Regions from separate parts of the Pseudomonas oryzihabitans genome, predicted to be linked through region 2. Evidence: predicted binding sites of a transcription regulator. Region 2 holds the regulator's gene; the other holds the start of a gene.
What was found. Region 2 encodes LexA, which represses DNA repair genes until DNA is damaged. Its sites were predicted from a motif close to CTGTNTNNNNANACAG; they were not measured.
Positions count from the first base shown of each region.

Region 1: a site for LexA is predicted at 1,705-1,720, ahead of recN (DNA repair protein RecN). Genes of this name have one in related genera too.

Region 1 is NZ_CP013987.1:487,026-494,819, forward strand. Features, by position in the region: gene recN (DNA repair protein RecN) at 13-1,680, opposite strand; gene grpE (nucleotide exchange factor GrpE) at 1,847-2,413, shown strand; gene dnaK (molecular chaperone DnaK) at 2,507-4,435, shown strand; gene dnaJ (molecular chaperone DnaJ) at 4,548-5,681, shown strand; gene dapB (4-hydroxy-tetrahydrodipicolinate reductase) at 5,736-6,542, shown strand; gene carA (glutamine-hydrolyzing carbamoyl-phosphate synthase small subunit) at 6,719-7,794, shown strand, end outside.
Region 2 is NZ_CP013987.1:3,631,731-3,639,524, forward strand. Features, by position in the region: gene nagZ (beta-N-acetylhexosaminidase) at 1-865, opposite strand, end outside; gene APT59_RS16570 (TetR/AcrR family transcriptional regulator) at 946-1,656, opposite strand; gene lexA (transcriptional repressor LexA) at 1,893-2,504, shown strand; gene sulA (SOS-induced cell division inhibitor SulA) at 2,688-3,188, shown strand; gene APT59_RS16585 (hypothetical protein) at 3,255-3,491, opposite strand; gene APT59_RS16590 (DUF6586 family protein) at 3,622-4,140, opposite strand; gene topA (type I DNA topoisomerase) at 4,199-6,805, opposite strand; gene APT59_RS16600 (DUF1653 domain-containing protein) at 6,955-7,206, opposite strand; gene fadA (acetyl-CoA C-acyltransferase FadA) at 7,276-7,794, opposite strand, start outside.

The DNA.
Region 1 (7,794 bases), 1.7 Mb from region 2:
TGCTGTGGACGGCTAGCGGCTGACCACCAGCTTGCGGGCGTGGGCGAGGGATTCGCGGGTGAGGTCGACGCCGCCGAGCATGCGCGCCACCTCCTCCACGCGCCGCGCCCGGTCCAGCTTGGCGACCGCAGTGCGCGTCTCGTCGGTGCCGCGCTCCTTGTGCACGAACAGATGCTGGTGACCCTGGGCTGCAACCTGGGGGAGGTGGGTAACCGTCAGCACCTGGCCACGCTCACCCAGTTGCCGCAGCAGTTGGCCGACCACCTCGGCCGTCGGGCCGCCGATACCGACGTCCACCTCGTCGAATACCAGGGTCGGGGTGCGCGAGGTCTGGGCGGTAATGACCTGGATGGCCAGGCTGATACGTGACAGCTCACCACCCGAGGCGACCTTGGCCAGTGGGCGCAGGGGTTGGCCCGGGTTGGCGCTGACGCGAAATTCGACGCCCTCGTTGCCCAGTGGCTGGGGTTCACCGGTACTGCCCGGCGTTAGCGTGATACTGAAGCGGCCGCCCGGCATGCCCAGGCGCTGCATTTCCGTCTCGACCGCTGCTGCGAGCTCTGGCGCGCGCTGCTCGCGCAGGCGACTCAGTTCGCCAGCCTTCTCCTGGTAGTGGCGCTCGAAGGCGGCCAATTCTTCTTGCAAGCGCTCCAGCGCGACATCGTCGGCGTCCAGGGATTGCAGCTCATTGCGCAGCTGGTCGTGCAGTTCCAGCAGGGCTTCGGGCTGCACCCGATGCTTGCGGGCAAGGCTGTAGACGCTGTCGAGACGCTCCTGCACGGCCTGTTGGCGCTCCGGATCGGCTTCGAAATGATCGACGAAGCGATTCAATTCATTCATCGCCTCCTCGATCTGGATCTGGGCGGAGGCGAGCAGGTTGCTGGCTTCCTGGATCTGCGCAGGCGGGCGGTCGAAGGCAGTCAGGCGTGCCACGCTGGCATTGAGCGCTGACTGGGCGTTGCCCTGCTCGTTCTCGGTACAGAGGTCCATGGCCTGGCGGCAGGCCAGCAGGATGTGCTCGGCGCTCGCCAGGTCGCTCTGCTCCTGTTCCAGTGCCTGCAGCTCTCCCTCGGCCAGGGCGAGATTGTCGAGTTCTTCCAGCTGATAACTGAGTAACTGGTGGCGAGCGCGCTGTTCGTCACCGTTGCGGGTAAGACGCTCCAGGGTCTGGCGCACCTGGCGCCAGCGCTGGGCGGCGAGCTGGACCTGGCGAACCAGTTCTCCCGCGCCCGCGTATTCGTCCAGCAGGCGGCGATGAGTGTCGAGACCGAGCAGCGACTGGTGTTCGTGCTGGTTGTGGATGTCGATCAGCAGGCCGCCCAGGGTCTTGAGGTCGGCCAGTGGGCAGGGCGAGCCATTGATATAGCCGCGCGAGCGTCCTTCGCGGGTGATGACGCGGCGCAGCAGGCAGGGGCCGTCCTGCTCCAGGTCTCGCTCGGCGAGCCACTGGCGCGCCTCGGGGATGTCGGTGGTGTCGAAGCTGGCCAGAACATCGGCCTTGTCTGCACCAGGCCTGACCGCATCGCTGTCGGCGCGGTCGCCAAGGGTGAGGCCGAGGGCGTCGAGCATGATGGACTTGCCGGCGCCGGTTTCGCCGGTGATCACGGTCATGCCGCGCTCGAGGTCGAGGTCGAGGTGTTCGACGATGGCGTAGTTGCGGACGGACAGATGCACCAGCATGCGACGATCTCCGGAGGCGGTTTTCTGGTTGTTTATACAGTGCCTCTCGGGCACTGGCAATCCATACAGCTCTTGAAGCGCCGGCCGGCGGCCCCATATAGGCGCCATCGATCAAGGCGTCGTCCATTAGAGGGCGCGCCCACCGGCATTATCACAGGAGGACTCCATGGCCGACGAACAGAACTCCCAGACTCCCGAGCACGAAGCAGCCGCTCAGGGCGACGTCCAGCACGAGGATCTCGCTGCCCGCGTTGCCACGCTCGAAGAGCAACTCGCCGCTGCCCAGGATCAATCGCTGCGCAGCGTCGCCGACCTGCAGAACGTGCGTCGTCGCGCTGAGCAGGATGTGGAGAAGGCGCACAAGTTCGCGCTGGAAAAATTTGCTGGCGATCTGTTGCCGGTACTCGACAGCCTGGAGCGTGGCCTGGAGCTGTCCAATGCCGCGGACGAAGCCTTGAGGCCCATGCGCGAAGGCATGGAGCTGACCCTGAAGATGCTGCAGGACACGCTCAAGCGCTATCAGGTCGAGGCCGTCGATCCCCACGGCGCGCCTTTCAATCCGGAACACCACCAGGCCATGGCCATGGAAGAGAGCGCCACCGCCGAGCCGGGCAGCGTGCTCAAGGTGTTTCAAAAGGGCTATCTGCTCAATGGTCGCCTGCTGCGGCCGGCGATGGTGGTCGTGAGCAAGGCCCCTGCCGCACAGCAGCCGAGCATCGACGAAAAGGCTTGAAATTCTTTCGCTCGGCCCCATCTGGTAGGCAAGCGAACATCAAAGGCCCCCTGAGCGGGCCGCGCGGAATCTGAGATTTCTGGAGAAGACTACATGGGCAAGATTATCGGTATCGACCTGGGGACCACCAACTCCTGCGTCGCGATCCTCGAAAACGGCAACGTCAAGGTACTGGAAAACGCCGAAGGCACCCGTACCACGCCGTCCATCATCGCCTACACCAACGATGGCGAGACCCTGGTTGGCCAGCCGGCCAAGCGCCAGGCGGTGACCAATCCGCAGAACACCCTCTATGCGGTCAAGCGACTGATCGGCCGGCGTTACGAAGAAAACGTCGTGCAGAAAGACATCCAGATGGTCCCTTACAAGATCGTTAAGGCAGACAACGGTGATGCCTGGGTCGAAGCCAAGGGCCAGAAGATGGCGCCGCCGCAGATCTCTGCCGAAGTCCTGAAAAAGATGAAGAAGACCGCCGAGGACTACCTGGGCGAGACCGTCACCGAAGCGGTCATCACCGTGCCGGCCTACTTCAACGACAGCCAGCGCCAGGCCACCAAGGATGCTGGCCGGATCGCCGGTCTGGACGTCAAGCGCATCATCAACGAGCCCACCGCGGCAGCCCTGGCCTATGGCCTGGACAAGGCCAAGGGCGACCACACCGTGATCGTCTATGACCTGGGCGGCGGTACCTTCGATATCTCGGTCATCGAGATCGCTGAGGTCGACGGTGAGCATCAGTTCGAGGTGCTGGCCACCAATGGCGACACCTTCCTGGGTGGTGAAGACTTCGACATCCGCCTGATCGACTACCTCGTCGAAGAATTCAAGAAAGAAAGCGGCATGAACCTCAAGGGCGATCCGCTGGCCATGCAGCGCCTGAAGGAAGCTGCCGAGAAGGCCAAGATCGAACTGTCTTCGGCTACCCAGACCGACGTCAACCTGCCGTACATCACTGCCGATGCCAGCGGTCCCAAGCACCTGAACGTCAAGGTCTCCCGCGCCAAGCTGGAGTCCCTGGTGGAAGAGCTGGTCGAGCGCACCATCGAGCCGTGCCGTACTGCCTTGAAGGATTCCGGCCTGGACGTCTCCGACATCCACGAGGTCATCCTGGTGGGCGGTCAGACCCGCATGCCGCTGGTGCAGAAGCGCGTTGCCGATTTCTTCGGCAAGGAAGCGCGCAAGGACGTCAACCCGGACGAAGCCGTCGCCATCGGTGCCGCCATCCAGGGCGCCGTGCTGGCCGGTGACGTCAAGGACGTGCTGCTGCTGGACGTTACCCCGTTGACCCTGGGCATCGAGACCATGGGTGGCGTGATGACCGCGCTGATCGAGAAGAACACCACCATCCCGACCAAGAAGTCGCAGGTGTTCTCCACTGCCGACGACAACCAGGGCGCCGTGACCATCCACGTGCTGCAGGGCGAGCGCAAGCAGGCCGCGCAGAACAAGTCGCTGGGCAAGTTCGACCTGGCCGAGATCCCGCCGGCGCCGCGTGGCGTGCCGCAGATCGAGGTGACCTTCGACATCGACGCCAACGGTATCCTCAACGTGTCCGCCAAGGACAAGGCCACCGGCAAGCAGCAGTCCATCGTCATCAAGGCATCCTCCGGTCTGTCCGAGGACGAGATTCAGCAGATGGTGCGTGACGCCGAGGCGAATGCCGACGAGGATCGCAAGTTCGAAGAGCTGGCCGCGGCTCGCAACCAGGGTGATGCCCTGGTGCACGGCACTCGCAAGATGCTGACCGAGGCGGGCGACAAGGCCACGGCCGAAGAGAAGAGCACCATCGAGAAGGCCATTGGCGAACTGGAAGTCGCCGTGCGCGGTGACGACAAGGACGCCATCGAAGCCAAGATGAATGCTCTGTCCCAGGCCTCCGCGCCGCTGGCCCAGAAGCTCTACTCCGAGCAGGGCGCTGCGGCAGGTGCCGAAGGCGCCTCGGCCAAGGCGGACGGTGATGCCAAGAAGCCCGGTGACGACGTGGTCGACGCCGAGTTCGAGGAAGTGAAGGACAACAAGTAAGCCCCGTGCTTACCGCACCTGACGGGCTTCGGCCCGTCGGATCCGCCACGCGGGAGCCTGCTCCCGCGTTGGCGTGTCTGGAGGGTGAGAAAATTTAAGGTGCAGAAAGTCTATGGCCAAACGTGATTACTATGAGGTGCTCGGGGTCGAGCGCGGCGCCAGCGAAGCCGAGCTCAAGAAAGCCTACCGACGCCTGGCGATGAAATACCACCCGGATCGCAATCCGGGGGACGCAGCTGCCGAAGAGCAATTCAAGGAGGCCGCGGAGGCCTACGAAGTGCTGTCCGATGCGGGCAAGCGCTCGGCCTACGACCAGTACGGCCATGCTGGCGTCGATCCGAGCATGGGCGGCGGCGGTTTCGGCGGCGCCGCAGGGGGCGCGAACTTCTCCGACATCTTCGGCGACGTCTTCAGCGACTTCTTCGGCGGGCGCGGTGGTGCCGGTGGCCGCGGCGGTCCGCAGCGCGGTGCCGATCTGCGCTATACCCTGGATCTGGACCTCGAAGAGGCAGTGCGCGGGACCACGGTCACCATTCGCGTGCCCACCCTGGTCGAGTGCAAGGTGTGCGACGGCAATGGCGCCAAGCCAGGTACCTCGGCGTCCACCTGCCCCACCTGTGGCGGCATTGGCCAGGTGCGGATGCAGCAAGGTTTCTTCTCGGTGCAGCAAACCTGCCCGCGCTGCCACGGCAGCGGCAAGATCATTCCCGAGCCCTGCACGGCCTGTCATGGCCAGGGTCGCGTGGAAGAGCAGAAGACCCTGTCGGTCAAGGTGCCGGCGGGCGTCGACACGGGCGACCGCATCCGTCTGACCGGCGAAGGCGAAGCCGGGACCCTGGGTGGCCCCAGTGGCGACCTCTACGTGGTGGTCAATGTGCGCGAGCACTCGATCTTCCAGCGTGACGGCAAGCATCTCTATTGCGAGGTGCCGATTAACTTCACCGACGCCGCTCTGGGTGGTGAACTGGAAGTGCCGACCCTGGATGGCCGCGTCAAGCTGAAGATCCCCGAAGGCACTCAGACCGGCAAGATGTTCCGCCTGCGCGGCAAGGGCGTGACGCCCGTGCGTGGCGGTGGCGCTGGCGATCTAATGTGCAAGGTGGTGGTGGAGACCCCGGTCAACCTGAGCCGGCGTCAGCGCGAGCTGCTCGAGGAATTCCGCAACACCCTGCAGAGCGACAGCTCCCATTCGCCTCGGGCCAGCGGCTGGTTCGACGGGATGAAGCGCTTCTTCGACGACCTCTAAACCGGCAGGGGCGCCGTCGCGAGGCGGCGCCCAGCCAGCAACCTGGAGCTGATGATGCGACGTATAGCTGTAATGGGCGCCGCGGGGCGCATGGGCAAGACCTTGATCGAAGCGGTCCAGCAGACCCAGGGCGCTGCCGGCCTGACTGCTGCGGTGGATCGTCCCGAGAGCAGTCTGGTGGGTGCCGATGCCGGCGAACTCGCCGGCATCGGCCGTAACGGAGTGATGCTGTCAGGTGACCTGGCGCGGGTGCTGGATGACTTCGATGTCGTCATCGACTTCACCCATCCCAATGTGACCCTGCAGAATCTGGCGCTCTGCCGCAAGGCCAGAAAGGCCATGGTGATCGGCACCACCGGCTTTACCGCCGAGCAGAAGCTGACCCTGTTGGAAGCGAGCAAGGAAATTCCCATCGTCTTCGCCGCCAATTTCAGCGTCGGCGTCAATCTCTGCCTCAAGCTGCTGGACACCGCTGCCCGGGTACTGGGTGACGAGGTCGATATCGAAATCATTGAAGCGCACCACCGGCACAAGGTGGATGCGCCCTCGGGTACCGCCCTGCGCATGGGCGAGGTCGTGGCCCAGGCGCTGGGGCGTGAGCTGGAAGAGGTCGCCGTCTATGGCCGGGAAGGCCAGACCGGTGCGCGGGATCGCCAGACCATCGGCTTCGCTACCGTGCGTGCCGGGGACGTGGTGGGCGATCACACGGTATTGTTCGCCAGCGAAGGCGAGCGGGTCGAGATCACCCACAAGGCGTCCAGTCGCATGACCTTCGCCAAGGGCGCGGTGCGTGCGGCCCTGTGGCTGAAGGACAAACAGCCAGCGCTATATGACATGCAGGACGTACTGGAGTTGCGCTGATCAGCTCGCAGGGGTGCAAGCCGTGATCAATTCGTGTACAATGCAGCTTTAGTGTATCCACTAAAAGCTAGCGCAGAATGAAATCACAACATTAAAACGGGATGACTCTTCGAGATGTCATCCCGTTTTTTTGCACCCTGCGTTTGCCCGCCAAGGCTTGATTTTCGGAGGTCTTCTTGACTAAGCCAGCCATACTCGCACTTGCCGATGGCAGCATCTTTCGCGGTGAATCCATCGGTGCCGACGGCCACACGGTCGGCGAAGTGGTGTTCAACACCGCCATGACCGGCTACCAGGAAATCCTGACCGATCCTTCCTATGCGAAGCAGATCGTCACCCTGACCTATCCGCACATCGGCAATACCGGCACCACGCCGCAGGATGGCGAGGCCGCTCAGGTCTGGGCTGCCGGGCTGATCATCCGCGACCTGCCGCTGCTGGCCAGCAACTGGCGTAACAAGCAGTCGCTGCCCGACTATCTCAGGGAAAATGGCACCATCGCCATTGCCGGGATCGACACCCGTCGACTGACCCGCATTCTCCGCGAGAAGGGCGCTCAGGATGGCTGCATCCTGACCGGCGAAGGCGCCACCGAAGAGCGTGCCCTGGAATTGGCTCGTGCCTTCCCTGGCCTCAAGGGCATGGACCTGGCCAAGGAAGTCAGCGTCAAGGAACGCTACGAGTGGCGCTCCAGCGTCTGGTCGCTGGAAACCGACAGTCACGCCGAGATCCCCGCCGAGCAGCTGCCCTACCATGTGGTGGCCTTCGACTATGGCGTCAAGCTGAACATCCTGCGCATGCTGGTGGCCCGCGGCTGCCGCATCACCGTGCTGCCGGCCCAGACCCCGGCCAGCGAAGCCCTGGCGCTGCAGCCTGACGGCATCTTCCTGGCCAACGGCCCGGGCGATCCCGAGCCCTGCGACTACGCCATCAAGGCGATCCAGGATGTCCTGGAGACCGAGATTCCGGTATTCGGCATCTGCCTGGGCCATCAGCTGCTGGCCCTGGCCTCCGGCGCCAAGACGGTGAAGATGCCCAGCGGTCACCACGGTGCCAACCATCCGGTGCAGGATCTCGACAGCGGCGTGGTAATGATCACCAGCCAGAACCACGGTTTTGCCGTGGACGAGGCCAGCCTGCCAGCCAATGTGCGTGCTACCCACAAGTCGCTGTTCGACGGCACCCTGCAGGGTATCGAGCGTACCGACAAGGTTGCTTTCAGCTTCCAGGGTCACCCCGAGGCGAGCCCTGG
Region 2 (7,794 bases):
GCTGCACGCGGCTCAGGGCCAGTTCGGCCGCGGCGCGATCGTTGCAGACCAGCCCCATGTCGCAACCGGCTTCCAGGGCTGCCGCGACGCGCTGTCCGGCATCGCCAGCGACGTGGGCGCCGGCCATCGACAGGTCGTCGCTGAAGATGACGCCCTGGTAGCCCAGCTCACCGCGCAGGATGTCCTGCAGCCAGCGCCGGGAAAAACCGGCCGGCTGGGCATCGACCGCAGGATAGATGACGTGGGCGGGCATGACGCCGCCCAACCTCGGCAGCAGGGCCCGGAACGGCCGCAGGTCGGTGCGCTGCAGGGTGTCCAGATCACGCTCGTCGGTGGGGATGGCGACGTGGGAATCGGCTTCCGCCCAGCCGTGTCCGGGAAAATGCTTGCCGGTGGCGGCCATGCCGGCCTCACCCATGCCGGCGATGAAGGCGCCGCCCAGTTCGATCACCTGTTCCGCGTTACCAAAGGACCGCGCGCCTATGACCTGGCTGCGTTGGTAGTCGACATCCAGCACCGGAGCGAAGCTGAAGTCCAGGCCCACTGCCAGGACCTCGGTCGCCATCAGCCAGCCACAGAGCCGACTCAGTTCGACGCTGTCCGCTCGGCCGCTCAACTGCCCCATGGCCGGCAAGCGCACCACGTCGCGGCGCAGGCGCTGCACACGGCCACCTTCCTGGTCCACGGCCAACAGCAGCTCGGGCCGCACCGCGCGAATGGCGCGGCACAGCTCCCGTACCTGGCCGGGCGTTTCGATGTTGCGGGCGAACAGAATCAGTCCGCCCACCTCCGGTTGGCGCAGCAACTGGCGATCCTCGGCGGTAAGCCAGGTGCCAGCGATATCGACCATCAGGGAGCCTTGCATGGGTACCTCGTCCGAATGCTCCGGCGCATGGCGCCGTGAAAGGGACGCAAGCTTACCCCAGGCGCCCTTGGCGCCGCAGCCTAGTAGGTCTCGGCCGTCTCCGCCGCGACTGGACGTCGCGGCCGATACTGCGCCTGGGCCAGTTCGGGCTCCTGCATCGCCGTGGGTGCGCGCATGCCGGTGGCCAGGAAGGGCACCATCAGCCGCAGCACCTGGTCGGTGTGGGTATCGACGCCGAAGTCGTTTTCACCAATTGCCCGCAGCGCCTTGATGCCGGACATGCTGAACACCGCCGCGCCCAGCATGAAGTGGGCACGCCAGAACAGCTCCAGCGGCGGAATCTCGGGCACGGCTCTATTCACCAGCAGCAGGAAGCGGCGGAAGGCCCGGCCATAGGTCTGCTCGAGGTATTTGCGCAAATGGCCCTGGCTCTGACTGAACGCCAGGCCCAGCAGGCGCATGAACACCGAGAGGTCGTTGCCGTGCCGCGGTTTGATGGCCAGGGAATGATCCACCAGCAGATTGAGCAACGCCTCCAGGCTCACCTCCTCCCCGTTCTTTGGCTGCCACTGATCCAGATCCCGCTCCAGGTTGAAGCAGAAGGGATCGAGAAAGCGCGAGAACACCGCCTGGATCAGGGCCTTCTTGGAGCCGAAGTGATAGTTGACGGCTGCCAGGTTGACCCCGGCTCGCGTGGTGATGAGTCGCAACGAGGTTTCGGCGAAGCCGCGCTCGGCGAACAACTGTTCGGCGGCATCCAGAATGCGTTCAACGGTATCCGACTGCGCCATGACCTTCCTCGATAGATGAATTTCCGTTTGAAACATATGTTTCAAACGCTACCGAAGTCAATCGCGGGCTGGTCTGCGAACAGCCATGCGAAGCCTTGGAAGGCACGTCATTCCGTCATTTGAACGCTATTTGCCGTGAATCCGGCCTGTCGTCTGAAGCCAGGTGCAGCGGCCTTGCCTAGCACCTGGAGTTACTGTATATAATCACAGCATCATTAGACGACGCGACGTGCATCATGCTGAAACTGACACCGCGACAAGCCGAGATTCTGGCCTTCATCAAGCGTTGCCTCGAAGCCAATGGCTTTCCGCCTACCCGCGCGGAGATCGCGCAGGAGCTTGGTTTCAAATCGCCGAATGCGGCTGAGGAGCATCTCAAGGCCCTGGCCCGTAAGGGCGCCATCGAGATGACGCCGGGCGCCTCCCGGGGCATCCGCATTCCGGGTCTGGATACGACGCGCAAAGCCGATGAAAGCCTGCCGGTCATCGGTCGGGTGGCTGCCGGCGCGCCCATTCTGGCCGAGCAGAACGTCGAAGAAAACTGTGCCATCAATCCGGCCTTCTTCCAGCCGCGTGCCGACTACCTGCTGAAGGTCAAGGGCATGAGCATGAGAGACGTCGGCATCCTCGATGGCGACCTCCTCGCGGTCCATGTGACCCGTGAGGTGCACAACGGTCAGATCGTCGTGGCTCGGGTGGGCGATGAAGTCACCGTGAAGAGATTCAAGCGCTCGGGCAACCAGGTCACCCTGCTGGCGGAAAATCCCGAGTTCGCCCCTATCGAAGTCGATCTTTCCAGCCAGGAATTCGCCATCGAAGGGTTAAGCGTTGGCGTCATCCGCCGCTAACTTCTAGGGCTGGCCTGCGGGCCAGCCTCTTGTCACCGCCTTTTGCCTTACGCCGAAGTCTTGATCGGGGGTATCTGTTCGCGCTCCGGAAAGCGCTCAAGACCAGGCTGAGCACAGTGACGTCATGTATCCGTGGTACATGACCTCAAGTGGATTTGATCGAGTCGCCTCCAGGAGGTCGCCATGCAATTTCCCCTGATGTTCGATGCACCGCGCTCGTCCGTTCAAGAGCTGGACCTGGCACCTGAGTTCCTGCTGCAGGAACTCACCGCCTTTCTGCCCAAGTCCGGCAAGCCGGCACGGGAGCTGCCAGCCGCTCCGCTGCCGGATACCTTCAGTGAGATGTCCCTGCATGGCAGCCAGGAACAGTGCCTGCAACTGCTGGCCCCCATCCTGCGCCAACTGAGCGACAAGGACGATGCCCGCTGGCTGACCCTGGTCACCCCGCCATCGCTGCTCAGCAATGCCTGGTTGCGCAGCACTCATCTGAATCCGGAACGGGTGCTTCTGCTGCAGACGCCGAGTGCTGCCAAGACGCTGCAACTGGCCTGCGAAGTGCTCCGCAAGGGGCAGAGCCACACGGTGATCAGCTGGCTGCACGACCTGAGCGATGCGGGCAAGCAGCAATTGGCGCGCGCCGCGGCACAAGGCCACAGCCAGAGTCTGAACGTCAGATTCGCGTAGGGAACAGGCGGCGGGACGGGATGTAGCGGCGGCATTCCAGGGCGGAATGCCGGATCGAGAAAAGAATCAGTGCAGGACGCGCGGTTGATCATCGCGCTGGAGGCTATCGCCTTCGGCCAGTCGACCGGCCATCTGCACACCCAGGTTGAACATGGCCTTGGCCACCTCTATCTGCTGTCCATGCAGGAAATCCTTGGCATCGCTGGAAAACTCCAGGGTAACGAGGGCTTCCTCGTCGTCCGCACGGCGCAACACGATGCGACCATCGGAGAGTTCAACGATTTCCAGGTAGGCAGTAGTCATTCAGTATCTCCACAGCTAAGCGGATAGTGTAACAGCGTGGGGTCTGAGAGGCTGACTTGCCTGAGCCTTTTTCGACGGTCTGCAAGGCCAGCATCCTGGCAGCCTTGGATGAGTTGCTGGTGGAACGGGCCTACCACTCGGTCATGGCACCGCGGAATCTGAGCGCCGTCTGCTTGAGGCTTTCGCGCCAGGCTTCCACTTCTTCAAGACCCAGTTCCGGCTCAGCCGGTTCCAGACTGACCGCCTCGATCAGGGCCAGCGTCGGGTCCTGCTTGGTCCGTCGTGGCGCCTGGGGCGGTTGCAGCAATCGCTGGTATTCGGCGATCAGCCGTGCCAGCCAGGTCTCCGAATTGCCAGCCAACTCGACCAGCTCGCCCATCTCCGGACTAGGCGCCTCGTTCAGGGCTTCGGGTGATAGCAGAACGGCGAGCGACGTGGCCTCCATGGTCGGGTGGCGATAGAAGCCCGCCACCTCCTGACAGAGGCCCAGCAGGGCGCCATGCAGGTGGAACAGACAGGCCTCGCGTTCGGCCATGATGCGGCCCTGGCTTTGCGCTGAAGGCGCCGCCTGAGCCGAGCGCCAGCTTTCCAGGGCCAGACCGGCAAAATAGAGCTTCTGGTTGGTGCGGGTGTAACGCTCGTTGGCCATGCCCTTCTCCTGGAGCCGACTCACGCCGGCCGCCTGTCTCCTGCCAGAACCCAGGGCTCTAGCGCTTTTCTTCCACCTGCCACTTCTTGCCGTCGTAGAAGGCCTTCCAGCCGGTGGGCTTGCCCTCGACCTCGGTCTGCACGTACTGCTCCTTGGTCTTGCGGCTGAAGCGAATCACCGCCGGGCGACCTTCGGAATCCTTCACCGGAGCACTCAGCAGATAATGGTACTTGGGATCGATCTCGTCGCGATGGGGCAGCAGTTCGCTGACCAACGGCGCACGGGTTTCGCGATTCTTCGGAAAGCCGCTGGCAGCCAGGAACAGGCCCGAAGCGCCGTCACGCAACACATAGGTGTCGTCGACCTTTTCGCAACGCAGCTCCGGCATGGGCACGGCATCCATCTTCGGCGGTGCGGGCTCGCCGTTCTTGAGCAATTTGCGGGTGTTCTTGCAGGCTGGATTGGTACAGCCGAAGAACTTGCCGAAGCGGCCCGTCTTGAGCTGCATCTCGCTGCCGCACTTGTCGCACTCGAGCGATGGACCTTCGTAGCCCTTGATGCGATAGCTGCCTTCTTCGATTTCGTAGCCCGGGCAGTCCGGATTGTTGCCGCAGACGTGCAGCTTGCGATGCTCGTCGATCAGATAGGCGTCCATCGCGGTGCTGCAGATGGGGCAGCGATGCTTGCCGCGCAGAACCAGGGATTCGGACTCGCCCTCGTCGTCGTCGGCGATCTCGTCGCCCGGCACCAGGTTGATGGTGGCCTTGCAGCGTTCCTTGGGCGGCAGGGCGTAGCCGGAGCAGCCCAGGAAGACGCCGGTGGAGGCGGTACGGATCATCATCGGCCGGCCGCAGAGCTGGCAGGGAATGTCCGTCAGGGTCGGCTGATTGGCTCGCATGCCCTTCTCGCCTGCTTCGGCGTATTCCAGCTTCTGCTTGAAATCCCCATAGAATTCGTCGAGCAGATTCTTCCAGTCCCGTTCGCCCTGGGCGACGTTGTCCAGATTGCCTTCCATGTTGGCGGTGAAGCTGAAGTCCATCAGGTTAGCGAAGCTTTCGTTCAACCGGTCGGTGACGATGTCGCCCATCTTCTCGGCATAGAACCGGCGATTGTGCACCGTTACGTAGCCGCGATCCTGGATGGTGGAAATGATGGCGGCATAGGTCGACGGCCGGCCGATACCGCGCTTCTCCAGCTCCTTGACCAGACTGGCTTCGGAGAAGCGGGCCGGCGGCTTGGTGAAGTGCTGGCTGGGATCGAGCTTGACCAGGCCGAGGTCTTCGCCCTGCTTCATCTCGGGCAGGACGTCGTCGTCGCCCGGCTTGCCCTGCTGGGGCAGGACACGGGTGTAGCCGTCGAACTTGAGGATGCGGCCACGGGCACGCAGCTCGAAGTCTCCCGCCGCGGCGGTCACCGTGGTGGACAGGTACTCGGCCGGGGGCATCTGGCAGGCCAGGAACTGGCGCCAGATCAGCTCGTACAGGCGCTCGGCGTCCCGCTCCATGCCCGACAGGCTGTTGGGCTTGACGTTGACGTCGGACGGGCGGATGGCCTCGTGTGCTTCCTGGGCGCCTTCGCGGCTGCCGTAGACGTTGGCCTTTTCCGGCAGGTACTGCTTGCCGAATTCGCTCTCGATATAGCCGCGAGCCATGGCGATGGCATCACCGGACAGGTTGGTCGAGTCGGTACGCATATAGGTGATGTAGCCAGCCTCATAGAGACGCTGGGCCATCATCATGGTCTTCTTCACCCCGAAGCCCAGGCGATTGCTCGCCGCCTGCTGCAGGGTGGAGGTGATGAAGGGGGCGGAGGGCCTGCTGCTGGTCGGCTTGTCTTCACGCTTGGCGATGCGATAGCCGGCCTTCTCCAGCTTGGCCAGCGCGGCCTTGGCCTGGGCCTCGTTCAACGGCTTGAAGGCTTCACCCTTCTCGCGCACCACCTCGAAGCGCACCTGATCCTTTTTCGGGGTGGCGAGGTCGGCGTGGATTTCCCAGTATTCCTCGGGGACGAAGGCGCGGATCTCACGTTCGCGCTCCACGACCAGCTTGACCGCAACGGATTGCACCCGACCAGCGGACAGGCCACGGGCGATCTTCGACCACAGCAGCGGCGAGACCATGTAACCGACCACGCGGTCCAGGAAGCGACGGGCCTGCTGGGCGTTGACGCGGTTGATATCCAGCTCGCCGGGCTGGGAGAAGGCCTCCTGGATGGCCTTCTTGGTGATCTCGTTGAAGACCACGCGCTTGTAGCGCGAGTCGTCGCCACCGATGGCTTCCCGCAGGTGCCAGGCGATGGCCTCCCCTTCGCGATCCAAGTCGGTTGCGAGATAGACGGTGTCGGCGTCCTTGGCCAGACGGCGCAGTTCCTCGATCACCTTTTCCTTGCCAGGCAGGATCTCGTAGTGCGCCTTCCAGCCGTGTTCGGGGTCGACGCCCATGCGGGTGAAGAGCTGGCGCCGGGCCTTTTCCTTGGGTGACAGCGCGGGCGCCTCGGCGGCGGTCTTGCGCGTCTTGGCGGCGGGCTCCTTGGCGGTGCCGGCGCCGCTGGTGGGAAGGTCGCGGATATGGCCGATGCTCGACTTCACCACGTACTGGTTACCCAGATACTTGTTGATGGTCTTGGCCTTGGCCGGGGATTCCACGATGACCAGCGATTTACCCATGGGAGAGTCAGATTCCTGCTTGAAAGCGGTGAGCGAGCGAAAGGCGAGCGCCGGGACGGCGGATGGAGGACCAGAACGACTTCAGTCTGGTGCGCCGGGGGCGGTCGGCCAACGCGGCACCGCTATATATAGTGGCGATGTCGGCAAGGTCAAGGCTGGGGCGTGGTATCCAGACCCAGGGGATCGGCTTCGACGCTGATCAGCGCGAAGCGCGGCACCTGCTCGCCATCCACCTGGACGCTCTCGCGAAACATGCTCAAGGGCCGCGCCCAGAGACCGTATTCGCCGTACAGCGCCTGATAGATGACCAGCTCTTCCTCGGTCTCCGAATGCCGGGCCACGCCCAGTACTCGATATTGCTGACCCTTGTAGTGCCGGTAGAGTCCCGTCTGCAATGCCATGTTCCACCTCGAAAAAAGAAAACCGGGGCAGCCCTGGGGGCGCCCCGGTCGGATGACGCACGCCGCGGATCAGCGCAGGCGTTCGAACACCGTGGTGATGCCCTGGCCGAGACCCACACACATGGTAGCCAGGCCGAAGGTGCCGTCATTCTGTTTCATGACATTTAACAGCGTGCCTGAAATTCTGGCGCCAGAGCAACCGAAGGGGTGACCCAGGGCGATGGCGCCCCCGTGCAGATTGACCTTTTCCTCCATCTTGTCGAGCACCTTGAGGTCCTTGAGCACCGGCAGGGCCTGGGCCGCGAAGGCTTCGTTGAGCTCGATGAAGTCGATGTCGGCGATGGTCAGGCCAGCGCGCTTGAGAGCCTTCTGCGAAGCCGGGACCGGACCGTAGCCCATGATCGCCGGATCCACGCCGGCCACGGCCATGGAGCGGATCTTGGCCAGCGGCTGCAGGCCCAGGTCCTGGGCGCGCTGGGCGGACATGACCAGCATGCAGGAGGCGCCGTCGGTGATCTGCGAGGAGGTGCCGGCGGTCACGGTACCACCCTTAGGGTTGAAAGCCGGCTTCAGGGCAGCCAGGCCTTC